Regions from separate parts of the Arthrobacter sp. FW306-06-A genome, predicted to be linked through region 2. Evidence: predicted binding sites of a transcription regulator. Region 2 holds the regulator's gene; each other region holds the start of a gene.
The links. Region 2 encodes HrcA, which represses chaperone genes, less so after heat shock. Its sites were predicted from a motif close to TTNGCACTCGNNNNNNNCGAGTGCNAA; they were not measured.
Positions count from the first base shown of each region.

Region 1: a site for HrcA is predicted at 3,110-3,136, ahead of LFT49_RS14570 (FmdB family zinc ribbon protein). Genes of this name have one in related genera too.
Region 3: a site for HrcA is predicted at 3,480-3,506, ahead of groL (chaperonin GroEL). Genes of this name have one in related genera too.

Region 1 is NZ_CP084552.1:3,126,988-3,131,832, reverse strand. Features, by position in the region: gene LFT49_RS14580 (DUF4011 domain-containing protein) at 1-1,853, shown strand, start outside; gene LFT49_RS14575 (RcpC/CpaB family pilus assembly protein) at 1,938-2,666, opposite strand; gene LFT49_RS14570 (FmdB family zinc ribbon protein) at 2,782-3,054, opposite strand; gene LFT49_RS14565 (5-formyltetrahydrofolate cyclo-ligase) at 3,166-3,786, opposite strand; gene galU (UTP--glucose-1-phosphate uridylyltransferase GalU) at 3,890-4,795, shown strand; gene LFT49_RS14555 (GNAT family N-acetyltransferase) at 4,800-4,845, shown strand, end outside.
Region 2 is NZ_CP084552.1:2,382,078-2,386,922, reverse strand. Features, by position in the region: gene hemW (radical SAM family heme chaperone HemW) at 1-428, shown strand, start outside; gene LFT49_RS10970 (DUF4870 domain-containing protein) at 542-952, opposite strand; gene LFT49_RS10965 (DUF3097 domain-containing protein) at 1,029-1,877, opposite strand; gene hrcA (heat-inducible transcriptional repressor HrcA) at 2,051-3,064, shown strand; gene dnaJ (molecular chaperone DnaJ) at 3,151-4,278, shown strand; gene LFT49_RS10950 (16S rRNA (uracil(1498)-N(3))-methyltransferase) at 4,281-4,845, shown strand, end outside.
Region 3 is NZ_CP084552.1:950,217-955,061, reverse strand. Features, by position in the region: gene LFT49_RS04570 (ABC transporter substrate-binding protein) at 247-1,566, shown strand; gene groL (chaperonin GroEL) at 1,667-3,301, opposite strand; gene LFT49_RS04560 (ABC transporter substrate-binding protein) at 3,593-4,845, opposite strand, start outside.

The DNA of each region.
Region 1 (4,845 bases), 740 kb from region 2:
GGTGGGCCCTGGCGGAGCGGTGGCGCACCGCTATTGCCGCCCAGCCGCGGCAGGCCGGCCTTCTGCGCAGCCTGCTGAAGGACGGGCGGGTCTCCCTGCCCGCCCTGACCGCACAGGCGCCTGACCTGATCGGGACGCTGGTTCCCGTTTGGTCTGTCAGTCCTTACCTCATGACGGGCCTGCTGCCAGCGGAGCAGCATTTCGACGCGGTGGTGATCCTCGATGCTGAGGCCACCTCCCTGCAGGCCGTCCTGCCCTCGATTGCCCGTGCACGGCAGGTCATTGCCTTCGGTGATTCCCGCATAGCAACGCCACGGACCTTCACCGTGGGAGTGGAGCGGCTGGCGCCCGGCGAGTCGGCGCACCACCGTGTGGAAAGCGCCTTTACCGCGCTTTCCGCCGTCCTGCCGGTATGGCGGCTCAATGTGGTGTATCGCGCGGTGGACGAGGACTTGGTCCTCCAGCTGAGTAAGAGCTTTTACGACGGCGGCCTGCGCCGGCTGCCGGAAGGGCAGTCCGCCACGGGGCTGGACCGCTCCTTGTTGGTTGAGTACCTGCCGGACGGCACCGGCCTGCCCAGTGCCGACCACGAGGGTGTGGAATCCGTCGTGGCGGAGGTCAACCGCGTTGTGGAACTGGTCTTCGAGCACGCCAGGATGCGCCCCCGAACGTCCCTCGCCGTCGTAACCGCCAGCCTCCGGCACGCGGCCCGGATTGGCGAGTCCATCAGGCTCCAGCTGTCCAACCAGCCCGGCCTCGCCGGATTCTTCGGTGCCGGCCCGGAGTCCTTCCGGGTGGTTGACCTGGAACGCGCCCAAGGCCTGGTGCGTGACCACGTCATCTTCTCGCCGGGATTCGGGCGGACCCCCCACGGCCGTGCACTCCACAACTTCGGGCCGCTGTCCGCCGAGGGTGGCCGGGAAAAGTTTGCCCTGGCGATGACCCGGGCACGGCGTTCCCTGCACGTGCTGACCTGCTTCCGGCCGGAAGACCTGGACCACACCCGCCTCACCCACGGGGCGGTGGACCTTTACACGCTGCTGAACCGGGAAATCTCCGGCAACACGGACCTGGGCACTCCCGCGTCCCGTGCCGCTGCCAGCGAACAGGCACTGGGAGCGGATCCCCTGGTAGCGGATCTGGGGGACAGGCTGCGCGCCCGCGGCGCCCGGGTGTGGCACCAGTACGACGGCGCCATCGACGTTGTTGCCGCGGCCGACCCCCTGAACACTATGGGCCAGGACGACCTGGACCTGCCCCGGCCTGTGGCCATCGAATCCGACGGCACCAAGCAGTACCGCGCCATGAGCGTGCGTGAACGCAGCCGGCTGCGCCCGGAACTGCTGGAACGCCTGGGCTGGCGCTACATGCCGCTGTGGACCATCGAAGTCTTCACCGACCCCTCGACCTGCGCCGACCGCATAGCGGGGTACCTGGGACTTGAGAACATCGTGCTCCCTGGCAGGACCACGACCTCTACGGGCTTCCTTGACGACGACGTCCACCAGGCGCTCAATGGAATCGATACCGCATCATCGGCAGCTTCCGTGGGCAAAGAAGATTTGAGCAGAGAAGAATTGGGCAAGGAAGACAGGGCCGGGAAAGCCGGTCCCGAGGAAGACATGCACTACGACGAGAACAAGAACGGAAACCCTGAACCTGGCACTGACGCTGCTGCGTCGGGGGCGCCTGCGGCACCCGGCCCGAATGCCCCTGCGGCGCGCGCGGCGCAGGGCGGCAGCGAGGAAATCCTTCCGAGCAAGGCCGCAGAGGACGATGCGCGCAGCTGGGGAGACCGGGAGGACGACCACGACACGTGGTTGAAGGAACAGAAACCACCGCACTGGGGCTGACCGCGCAGGGCTGACCAGCGCGTCCGGGTTGGATGTGTGCCCGGTTTGGATGGAGCGCCCGGCTTCGGCCTTGCATGGCTGATGTCACGGCGGCCCGACAAGGACGAAGAACAGCCGGCCCTGGGTTGAGGCTCCGGCCAGACGGGACGATTGTTCTGCGTTGGCCGCCACCACGATCAGTCCATCCGTCTCCGTGGTGCCCAGCCATTGCCCGCCCTGGCCGCCGTTGTTCGACGTCCACAGGACGGGGACGGCAGATGCCAGGACCTGGGAGGGACCCTGCTGGTCAAACCCGTTGGCTGATGTCAGCACCACATTGACCAGTTGGCCGGGGGAGACCAGCTGTGTGGACGAGGGGTCCGCCATGCGCAGGGGAACAGCCGCTGAACCGGGCGGAGTACCAGCCAGCAGTCCGGGACCCAGCAGTTGGGCGTCCGTGAGGAGCTGGCCCTTGCGCATGGGCGCGGCCAGCTGCTTGCCCGTTGCGGCGGCGTCATCCTGCAGGAAGCCGTCCGCCACCATTCCCGGCGGCACCTGGACGTGAGCCAAATCTGCTGTGGTGACGGCGCTTCCGGCGGGAAGATCCCGGGCGGCGGCCAGCGCCCTGACAGTGGAGAGCGGGGCAGGAGTGAGCTGCTGGACCGCAAGGGCTGCAGCTGCGCATAACAACAACGCCGCAGCGAGCCTGCGGTTGCGGTTCACCCAGCTGGCAAACCGTGCCCCCGGGGAACGCTCTTTGCCGCGGCGTGCGATGTTTCGGGGGCTGGCGGGACGCCGGTAGTGGTCGCGGCGACGGCGGGGAAGTCTGGGCATGCGCCCACGCTAGTTGCGGCAACCGCACCTGGGCAGCCAGAACGAACGCTATGTGGACAAAGGCGGCCGGCGCTGGAATGCGCCGACCGCCGTCGAACTTAAGGCTTATGCCTGTCTAGCTGGCTGCCGCAGCCGGAGCCGAAGCGGCGGGGGCGGCAGCGGGCGCAGCCGGAGCCGCGGCAGGCGCGGGGGAGACGGAGCTGCCCTTGGAATCGCGCGAGTCGGTGCGGTAGAAACCGGAGCCCTTGAAGACGACACCCACGCTGTTGAACTTCTTCCGCAACGTGCCCTGGCATTCGGGGCAGGACGTCAGGCTGCTGTCCGAAAACGACTGGACAATGTCGAAGGCGTGGCCGCAATCCTTGCAGGCGTAAGCATATGTTGGCACTGGTGCTCCTCCTCTTGGGCAAACGAGAGGTCCCGTGCTGCCACTTGGTAAACCATTAGCAGTCGCAGGGCCTGAGTGCTAATTCTATCACTGCCCCTGGACGGGCCGGGGTCAGGCGCCGCCCGTGAGCGGCTGGTACCCGGACGGCGCAAGGACCGCCGGGACCGGCCGGTCGAACTCCTCTGCAGGAATCCGCCCCGCAGGCAGCAATTCATCGTCGTAGATAACAGCGGCCAGGGGAATTTCCTTCCCGGCTGTCGCAAGGTGTCCCAGGAACTTGTCGTAGTACCCGCCGCCCTGGCCGATCCTGTTACCGGCACGATCCACCGCGGTGGCCGGAATGAAAAGCACTGCCGCTGCGCCTGCTGTCTCCGGCCCGTGCCGGGGTCCGGCGGGCTCAAGGATGGGTGCAAATTTGCTGCGTTCAAAGCTGGTTTCCGGCGTCCAGAACACCCAGCTCAACTCCCTGCCGGGTTCACACACCGGAAGCAGCACTCTGTGTCCGCTGCTGTGCAAAGCATTCACGAGCGGCAGGGTGGGCGGTTCTTGTCCCACGCCGAGGTACACGCACGCTATGCCGGGCTGGCCGCCGGTAACCGTCCCGGCCCAGGCTTCGCCGTGCACAGCCAAGGCGTTGCCTGCCGCTTCCAGTTGCGCCGGGGTTAGGCCCGCTCGCCGGCGTCGGTGGGCGGCCCGGATATCGTCCTTGACCGCGTTCGTTTCCTGCAGCATGGTGTCCTTCCTGCGTTGCCGGCACTCAGCGGCTTCTGGCCGGATGCCAGCCTGCCGCGCCGGTGGTTACTGAAATGCTTGACGCTGACGTTAGATTAGTCCGGTGAGCACCAGTAACCCCAGAGTCCGCAAAGCCGTCATTCCCGCCGCGGGCCTGGGCACCAGGTTCCTGCCCGCCACGAAGGCGATGCCCAAGGAAATGCTTCCCGTCGTGGATAAGCCTGCCATCCAGTATGTGGTGGAGGAAGCCGTGCATGTGGGCCTCAACGACGTCCTGATGATTACCGGCCGCAACAAGCGCGCCCTGGAAGACCACTTCGACCGGGTGCCCTCCCTCGAATCGACGCTGGAGGACAAGGGCGACACGGAAAAGCTTGCGTCCATCCAGGCGGCCAGCCAATTGGGCGACATCCACTACGTCCGGCAGGGCGACCCCCACGGACTGGGGCATGCGGTGCTCCGGGCAAAGCAGCACGTGGGCAACGAAGCCTTCGCCGTCCTGCTGGGGGATGACCTGATTGATGCCCGCGACGAACTGCTCAGCACCATGATCGACGTGCAGGCGAAAACGGGCGGGTCCGTCGTCGCGCTCATCGAGGTGGAGCCCTCGCAGATCAGTGCTTACGGCTGCGCCGACATCCAGGAGATTGACGGGGAAGACTACGTCCGCGTCAACCGGCTGGTGGAGAAGCCCACGCCCGAGGAAGCTCCGTCGAACCTTGCGCTGATCGGGCGCTATGTCCTGCACCCGGCCGTGTTCGAAGTCCTCGAGCACACCGAGCCGGGGAGGGGTGGAGAAATCCAGCTGACGGACGCCCTCCAGGAGCTGGCCACCGGTGATGCCGAGGGGCATGGTGTCTACGGAGTGGTGTTCCGCGGCCGCCGCTACGACACCGGAGACAAGCTGAGCTACCTCAAGGCCTGCGTCCAGTTGGCCGTCGACAGCGAAGACCTGGGCCCGGGCCTGCGGGAATGGCTGCCCGGCTTCGCCGCCGACCTTTCCCGGTAACCCAATGCACACAGGTCCTATTTGGCCAGTCACCCTCGAGTCGGGCGACC
Region 2 (4,845 bases):
GCTGGTATGAGGTCAGCAATTGGGCGCGCACTCCGGAGCAGGCGTGCCGGCACAACCTCGCATACTGGCGGGGCGACGACTGGTGGGGGATCGGGCCGGGCGCCCACTCCCACATGGGCGGGGTCCGCTGGTGGAACGTCAAGCACCCGTCCGCCTATGCCAACCGGCTGTCGCAGGGGCTGTCGCCGGCTGCCGGCAGGGAGACCCTGGATCCGGAAACCAGGCACCTGGAAAAGGTGATGCTCGAGGCGCGCCTGCAGTCAGGACTTGAGGTGTCAACGCTCAGCGCCGCCGGGCGGCACGAGGTGGCCGGGCTGATCGCGGGCGGCCTGGTGGAGCCTGCTGCTGCTTTCCGCGGACGCCTGGTGCTGACCCTCAAGGGCAGGCTGCTGGCAGACGCAGTGGTCCGCCGCATCCTCCCCGACTAATCTCAGGAAGCCGCTGGGTGCGCCCCACAGCTTGCGAGGGCAGGGAGCCGCTGGGTGGGCCCACGCCCGTAGGGCCCCGGCCCGAGCTTGCGAGGCTAGGGAACGGGCGGGGACTACTTGATCCAGCGCAGGTTGTACTGGTAGCGGTGCGGCTGGCCACGGTTGACGTGGATACCTGCGGCTACGGAGAAGCAGGTGAGGGCCACCCAGATCAGTGTGGCGATGACCGCGAAGATGTTTCCCACATAGGGGATGAAGACCAGGATGTTGGCCAGCACCGCGGCGATGGTGGGCGGCAGGCTGAAGTTCAGCGCTTCCTTGGATTCCTGCGCGGTGAACGGCCCGCGGTCGCGGAAGATCAGGTAGATCAGCAGCGAGGGGATGCACCCCAGGATCCCGCCGAAGTGCGCCAGCGTGGCCCACTGGCGGTCCTCGCTGGCCGTAAGCGGCAGGGCGTTGGCGGGTACGCCATGGTACTCGGAGCGGCCCTGGCCGTCCCTGTGATCACGTGCGTTTTCTGCCACAGTCTGTGTCCTTCTGAGGTGCAAGTTAGTGCTGACTACTACCAAGAATACTGGCTTTAGGGCCGGCGCCCGCCGCTCAGGGCACGGTAAGGAAATCGATGACTTCCTCAACCCGGCCCAGCAGGGACGCTTCGAGGTCCGCGTATGTGCGTACGGCGCCCAGTAATTTCTGCCATCCGAGGCCGATGTCTTCCTTCGTGCTGTGGGGCCAGCCGAACGCTTTGAGGATCCCGGTCTTCCAGTCCTGCCCGCGTGGGATGGCGGGCCATTTTTCGATGCCCAGGACTGAAGGCCGGATTGCCTGCCAGACGTCCACGTACGGGTGGCCGACGATCAGGACGTTGCCGGCCGCGCCGGGGGACGCCATGACGGCGTCGGCGATCCGGGATTCCTTGGAATCGGGAACCAGGTGGTCCACCAGTACGCCGAGGCGGCGGCCAGGGCCCGGCCTGAAGTCCGCCACGGCTGCGGCCAGGTCGTCGATGCCGTGGAGGGGCTCGACGACGATGCCCTCCACGCGCAGGTCGTCTCCCCAGACCTTTTCCACCAGTTCGGCGTCGTGCTTGCCTTCCACCCAGATCCGGCTTGCCTTTGCGACCTGGGCGCGTTGGCCTGAGACGCGCACTGAACCGGAGGCGGTCCGGCCGGCGGGAGGACCGGCGGCGGCCTTGGGCGCGGGCGGCATCAATCGGATGGGCTGGCCCTCGAGGAGGAAACCGAATCCGAGCTTGAAGGACCGGGACTTTCCGCGGCGGTCCTCCAATGCCACGACGTGCATTCCGCCGGACTTCTCCACGCGGGTGACAGCGCCCACCCAGCCGGACTGTACTTCCTCAAGAACCATGCCCCGCTCCACAGGGACCTCCGGCAGCTCCACCCGCTTGGGAGCGGAAATGCCCCGGGGGCCCCAGTTCTGGTAATCCATGGAATCAATCCGCCTAGCGCTAGCTCCTCAACCCGGGAATTTCGCCCGGAGCGGTACCAATGCTAACAACGGGCCGAGGCATAATAGACTGTTAGCACTTAGGCATGTCGAGTGCTAACCCTTGGGCGGCACCGGGCGGGGCGGGTGCCCCGGACCATGGATGGAGGTGGAGAGTGAGCGAGCCACGCAAACTGGAAGTACTGCGGGCCATCGTGGAGGATTACGTCCACTCCCGCGAGCCGGTTGGGTCCAAAGCCCTGGTGGAGCGGCATCATCTTGGCGTTTCCAGCGCCACCATCCGCAATGACATGGCCGCGCTGGAGGACGAGGGGCTGATCACAGCCCCCCATACCAGCGCCGGCCGGATCCCCACGGACAAGGGCTACCGGCTTTTTGTCGACCAGATCTCCGCCGTCAAGCCCCTGTCGGCTCCCGAACGCCGAGCCATCCAAACCCTCCTGGAGGGCGCGGACGACCTCGACGACGTGCTGGACCGCACCGTCCGGCTGCTGTCACAACTGACCAACCAGGTAGCCGTGGTCCAGTACCCGCACCTGAGCAGGGCACTTGTCCGCCACATCGAATTCGTGCTGCTGGCACCTCGGAAGGTCCTCGTGGTCCTCATCGCGAACAGCGGCAAGGTAGAGCAGCGCGTCATCGACGTCGGGCAGGACCTCGGAGACGAAGCGCTGGCGGAGCTGCGCACCCGTTTCCTTGCCGCCCTGGGGGGAACCCGGCTGAGCCACCTCGCCCAGGCACTTCCCGCCGTCGTGGCCGCTGCGCCCCAGCCGCAGCGCCAGGCAGCCCACGCGCTTGCCCTCGGCCTGGAGGCGCTGGCCCAGAACAGCAGGGAAGACCGCATGGTCATGGCCGGCACCGCCAACCTGGCCAGGTCGAACGTTGATTTCCCCCTGAGTATTGGTCCGGTGCTGGAGGCGCTCGAGGAACAGGTGGTGATGCTGCGGCTGTTGAGCGAAATGGCCCAGGACCACCGCGGCGTGGCCGTCAGCATCGGAAGGGAGAACCCCTATGACGGCCTTGCCGAGGCCTCCGTGGTGGCCACCGGCTATGGTCCGGACAGTGCAGCCAAGGTGGGAATCCTCGGACCCACCCGAATGGACTATCCCACCACCATGGCCGCCGTCAGGGCCGTAGCCCGCTACCTTTCCAGGATTTTGGGGCCCTGACTCCTGGCCGCCGGAGCCCGCTTCGGCTGTGGACAAGAGTCCTGGCGCCCGACTGAACGCAGTACAACAAGGAAGAGACACGAATTTTGAGCAGCCACTATGACGTCCTTGGAGTCTCACCCGAAGCTACGGGCGAAGAGATCAAAAAGGCCTACCGCAAGCTGGCCCGCACCCTTCACCCGGACGTTAACCCAGGTGCCGACGCTGCCGAGCGCTTCAAGGCGGTAACGCACGCCTACGAGGTCCTTTCCGACCCCCAGAAGCGCAGGATCTACGACACCACCGGCAACGAAAACGGCACGGACAACGGTTTCGGCGGCGCCGGTTACGCAGGCCAGGGGTTCGCGTTCCAGGACATCTTCGACACCTTCTTTGGCGCGGGCGGCACGTCTGGCCCGGCGTCCCGGGTCCGCCGCGGCCAGGACGCACTCATCAGTGTCCGGATCGACCTCCGCGACGCCGTCTTCGGAGTCAACAAGAAACTCGAGGTGGACACCGCAGTGGTCTGCCCCACCTGTGATGGATCCTGCTGCCGCCCGGGCACCCACCCGGAGCGCTGTGACATCTGCGGCGGCAGCGGCCAGGTCCAGCGGGCCGTCCGGTCCATCCTTGGCCAGGTCATGACGGCAGCTCCCTGCGGCACCTGCGAAGGTTTCGGTACGGTCATCAAGGACCCCTGCAATGAATGCAGCGGCCAGGGCCGCATCCGCAGCCGCCGGTCACTGACCATCAAGGTTCCTGCCGGCGTCGCCACCGGCACCCGCATCCAGCTTTCCGGGCAGGGCGAAGCCGGCCCGGCAGGTGGGCCCGCCGGCGACCTCTACGTGGAGATCCGCGTCAACAACGACCCCACGTACGTGCGCGAAGGCGATGACCTGCACGCCACCCTGCACATCCCCATGACCGCTGCGGCCCTGGGCACGGACGTCAGCCTGGAAACCTTCGACGGTACCCAGGAGATCGATGTCAAGCCCGGCACCCAGTCCGGCGAAATCATCACCCTGCGCGGCTTGGGCGTCACGCACCTGAGGGGCTATGGCCGCGGCGACCTGAAGGTCCATCTGCAGGTGGACACCCCCGCGAAGCTCGACTCCGCGCAGGAGGACCTGCTGCGCCAGCTTGCCAAGCTCCGCGGCGAGCAGATCACCGAAGGCAAGTTGGCTGCCAGCGGCGGCATGTTCGCCAAGCTCCGGGACCGGTTCGGGAACCTGTAGCGGTGAGCAACCCGGTCTTTTTCACCTCCACCGGTTCGCTGGACGCCATGACGCCGGGCCGCATCTTTGTCCTCGAAGGGGCGGAGGCGCGCCATGCCGTCACCGTAAAGCGGCTGGCGCCGGGCGAGGCCGTGGACATTGTCGACGGCGCCGGCACCCGCATGACCGGAAGAGTCGTCTCGGCTGCACCCTCGGGCCTCGAGGTGGAGTGCGGCAGCCTGGCGGTGGAAGACAGGCCGGACGTGCGGCTGGTGCTGGTCCAGGCCCTGGCCAAGGGCGATCGCGACGAACTGGCCATTGAGACGGCCACCGAACTGGGCGTCGACGCGGTGGTTCCCTGGCAGTCCGAACGGTCCATCGTCCGCTGGAAGGGCGACCGTGCAGCGCGGGCTCACGCCAAGTGGGAGTCAACCGTGGCGGCGGCCGCCAAGCAGGCACGGCGTGCCTGGATCCCGGAAGTGCGCGCCGCCGTCGACACCACAGGGCTTGCCACCGCGGTGAACGCGGCGGACCTGGCGGTCATCCTGCATGAAGACGCCGTACGGCCGCTGCGTACCGTCCTTGAAG
Region 3 (4,845 bases), 1.4 Mb from region 2:
CGGCAATGGGTTGCGGCCGCCTTACTGCAGCCCATTTTGCTGGGGCTGCCGCGGCCTCGGGCTGCGCGTCCCACGCCGGCAGCCTTACGCGCGCAATTTTCGGAAAACGCTTACCGAAAAGCCTTGACGGGGATGTAGACCACGCGAAAGAATCGCACCATAACTCGAGAAAACGGTTTCTGAGGCGCAGCTTCTTCAGCTCGCAAAGCTGCCAGAGCGTGACGGAACCAACCGAAAGGAACATCAATGACGATTCCAGTCGTAAGCCGCCGGAGGTTTCAGCTTGGCGCTGCGGCCGTGGCTCTGTCCATCCTGGCCACGGGCTGCGGTGCCGCCGGCGGCTCGGGCGGTTCAGGCGACAACGGTCAGGTGACCCTGCGGTTCGCCTGGTGGGGCAACGAGTACCTGAACGGACAGACAAACAAGGTCATCGCCGCGTTCGAAGCGTCCCACCCAAACATCAAGATCAAGGCCGAGCCGGGCGAATGGTCCAGCTACTGGGACAAGCTGGCAACCAAGACCGCCGCCAACGATGCGCCCGATGTCATCCAGATGGACCAGAAGTACATTGCCGAATACGGGGGCCGCGGGGCGCTGCTGGACCTGTCCAAGCAGAAAGGCATCGACACGTCCAAGCTGGACAAGGAGGCACTCGCCTCAGGCCAGTACGATGGCGCGCAGTACGGACTGAGCACCGGCCAGAACGCCTACGTCATCATGGCCAACACCAAGGTATTCCAGGCGGCAGGCGTTCCGGTTCCCGACGACAAGACGTGGACGTGGAAGGACTTCATGGACACTGCGGCGAAGATCAGCGCCGCAGGCGACGGAAAGAGCTATGGAGCCGCGTACGGCAGCAACGAGGCCGACCTGATCATCTGGCTCCGCCAGCACGGCGAGAACCTGTACTCGGAGGACGGCAAGCTCGACTTCGAGACCGCCACGGCTGCCTCCTTCTGGGAGCGGCTCAAGGAGCAGCGCGATTCAAAGGCCAGCCCGCCGGCAAACGTAGCGACGGAAGACGCAGGAGCGAGCCTTGAGCAGAGCCTCTTCGGCACCAACCGGGTAGGCATGGCCTGGTGGTGGACCAACCAACTGGGTTCGCTGGAAGCCACCACCGGCAGCAACATCAAGATGCTGCGTGCCCCGAGCGTTGACGGCGCCTCGGCCGAAAACGGCATGTACTACAAGCCCACCATGTTCTGGTCCGCTTCCTCCCGCTCCAAGCATGCCCAGCAGGCAGCCGAATTCATCAACTACCTCACCAACAGCCCCGAAGCCGGCGCCATCCTCATGACGGACAGGGGCGTGCCCACCAACAGCGAAATCGTCGCCGGCATTACGCCCTCACTGAAGCCGGCCGACACCACGGTGGTCAACTTCCTGAAGGACATCGCTCCGGATATCAAGGATGCGCCCCCGGTTCCACCAGTGGGTGCGGGCAGCGTCCAGAACGTCATCAAGCGCTACACGGATGAAGTGTTGTATGACCGCCTCACCCCGCAGGCTGCCGCGGAGGCCTTCAAGAAGGAAGTCCAGGGGATGCTGGATTCGGCCCGGAAGTAGAGCCCCGGACGGGCGCTTCCCCAGGCACAAAAAATGCGGCCCCCTCACCAGGAGGGCGCCGCATTTTTTGTTGGCGGGAGGGGTTCCCCGGCCGGGAGGCTTAGAAGCCGCCCATGCCGCCCATACCGCCCATGTCGTCGCCGCCGGCAGGGGCAGCAGCCTTCTCCGGCTTGTCAGCAACCACTGCTTCGGTGGTCAGGAACAGGCCGGCGATGGAAGCTGCGTTCTGCAGGGCAGAGCGGGTCACCTTGACGGGGTCGTTGACGCCGGCAGCCAGCAGGTCGGTGTACTCACCGGTTGCGGCGTTGAGGCCGTGGCCGGCGGGCAGGCCGCGGACCTTGTCGACAACCACACCCGGCTCCATGCCGGCGTTGAAGGCGATCTGCTTCAGCGGCGCGTCGATGGCAACGCGGACGATGTTGGCGCCGGTTGCTTCGTCACCGGACAGCTGAAGGTTGGCGAATGCCTTGGCACCGGCCTGGATCAGGGCCACGCCGCCACCGGCGACGATGCCTTCCTCAACTGCAGCCTTGGCGTTGCGGACTGCGTCCTCGATGCGGTGCTTGCGCTCCTTGAGTTCAACCTCGGTGGCGGCACCGGCCTTGATGACTGCAACGCCGCCGGCCAGCTTGGCCAGGCGCTCCTGCAGCTTCTCGCGGTCGTAGTCGGAGTCGGAGTTCTCGATCTCGGCGCGGATCTGGGACACGCGGCCTGCGATCTGGTCGGCGTCGCCGGCACCTTCGACGATGGTGGTCTCGTCCTTGGTGACGACAACCTTGCGGGCCTGGCCCAGGAGCTCCAGGCCGGCGTTCTCCAGCTTGAGGCCAACCTCTTCGGAGATGACCTGGCCGCCGGTGAGGACGGCGATATCGGCCAGCTGGGCCTTACGGCGGTCACCGAAGCCCGGGGCCTTGACGGCGACGGACTTGAAGGTGCCGCGGATCTTGTTGACGATCAGGGTGGCCAGTGCCTCGCCCTCGATGTCCTCGGCGATGATCAGCAGCGGCTTGTTGGACTGCATGACCTTTTCCAGGACAGCAACCAGTTCCTTGACGTTGGAGATCTTGGAGTTGACGATCAGGATGTACGGGTCCTCAAGGACCGTTTCCTGGCGCTCTGCGTCGGTGACGAAGTAGGCGGAAATGTAGCCCTTGTCGAAGCGCATGCCTTCGGTGAGCTCGAGCTCCAGGCCGAAGGTGTTGGACTCCTCGACCGTGATGACGCCTTCCTTGCCCACCTTGTCCAGGGCTTCGGCGATGAGGGCACCGATCTCGTCGTCACCGGCGGAGATGGAGGCGGTGGCCGCGATCTCTTCCTTGGTTTCGATTTCCTTGGCGGAGTTCAGCAGTTCGGCGGTGACGGCGTCAACGGCCTTCTCGATGCCGCGCTTGAGGGACAGCGGGTCGGCGCCGGCGGCAACGTTGCGCAGGCCTTCCTTGACCAGTGCCTGGGCCAGGACGGTTGCCGTGGTGGTGCCGTCGCCGGCAACATCGTCAGTCTTCTTGGCAACTTCCTTGACCAGCTCTGCGCCGATCTTCTCGTAGGGATCGTCCAGCTCGATCTCCTTGGCGATGGAAACACCATCGTTGGTGATCGTGGGGGCGCCCCACTTCTTTTCGAGGACGACGTTGCGTCCACGCGGGCCGAGGGTGACCTTAACGGCGTCGGCGAGGGTGTTCAGGCCACGCTCAAGGCCGCGGCGTGCCTCTTCATCAAATGCAATGATCTTGGCCATAACGGCAGTAGTCCTTTCGGGACAGTCGTTAAGAATGAACCTTCGCTGCAGTGCCCGCGACGGACGATCCTTTAACGGCGGCCTCTGTATGCCTCCGCGCAGGGATCTCACTGAAGTGAGGTGTTTCTTTCGCTCCTCGGCCGATGCAGGGCGCCGCCGGCCGGAACCAGGCTTTGCTTTAGCAGTCGGTACGTCAGAGTGCTAACTCAATAATTAGCACTCCCCAGGTTAGAGTGCAAGCGATAAGACGCGCGGACAAGGCGCTGGCCGCAGTGGCTTCGCCCAGGGCGATCAGCCGGAGTGTCCGGCTGTTTCATGCCCGGTGGGGCTGGGGTTGTTGTCCGCCCCATAGGTGAAGACCGAGAAGGCAGCTGTGGTGATGTCCCCGTTGGTGTCGAAGGCAACCGGGCCGGATTCGCCGTCGTAGTTTATGTCCGGGCCGGCGGCGAGGCCGCCAAGGCACTCCTTGTAACTCCGGCAAGGAGCCTGCGGCGTACCCGCCCCGGGGGCAGTTCCGCCCGAGACCGCGATGAGGTTCGCGGCGATGGACCGCCCCGCGTCATCCTGCGCCCGGGCCGCAGCGAGTGCCGCCAACGTCACGGCGTCATAGGTTTCGGCAGCGTAGGAGACGTCCTTCAGGGAGGCGTCCACCGCCAGCAGTTTCCCTTGGAAGGCTGCCGTGGGGAGCTGGCCGGGGACGACGGCGCGGGCGCCTTCGAGGGCCCGCGCCGGCAGACCGGATCCGTAGCGGGCGAAGGCGCCGTCACTGAGGATGAACTTCGAACCGCTGAGGCCGGCGTCGTGGAGCTCTGCCAATGCGCCCTGCGCACCATCCCTGGCCACCAGGACGACGGCGTCCGGAGTGGCTTTCGCAACGGAGCGTGCGGCTTCGGCGGCATCCCCCGGTTTGAAGCCCACCCCGGGCAGGACCTTAAGCCCGGACTGTTGGGCAGCTTCGGTGACCGCGGCGGAGAGGTCCTTGCCGTAGGAACCCTCCTGGTAGAGCACGCTGATGCTGGCGGCCCCGGCGTCCTTTGCGAGCTTGGCCAGCACGGGCCCTTGTGCGACGTCGGCTGCGGCGGTTCGGAAATAGTAGCCTCCGCTGGCGCTCGTCGAGAGGCCGGCAGCAGTGTTGGCCGGGGAGATAAGCGGCACGTGGGCCCGGGACAGGATGTCCACGGCGGCGGTTGCATGGCTGGAGTCCGTGGGCCCGATGGCTATGTCCGCCTTGGCAGCCGCCAGATCCTTGGCCTGGGCTGCAGTGTCCTGGTCCGGGTGCACCGGCAGCAGCTCCACGGGCCGGCCTTTGTGTCCGCCGGCGGCGTTGATGTCCTGGATGGCCGCTTTGGCTGCGGCCAGCTGGGGTGCGTTGAGGAAGGCGTTGTCGCCGGTGTTGTCAAGGATCAAGCCCACCCGCAGAACGCCGTCGCCGGAGGCCTCCGCGGATTCTGTCCTGGCGTTGCCGCCGGTGCCGGCGCAGGCCGTCATGGAAAGGAGGCCTGCCAGGGAAAGGGCGAGTCCTGCCAAGGCACGCGCTGGGGAAT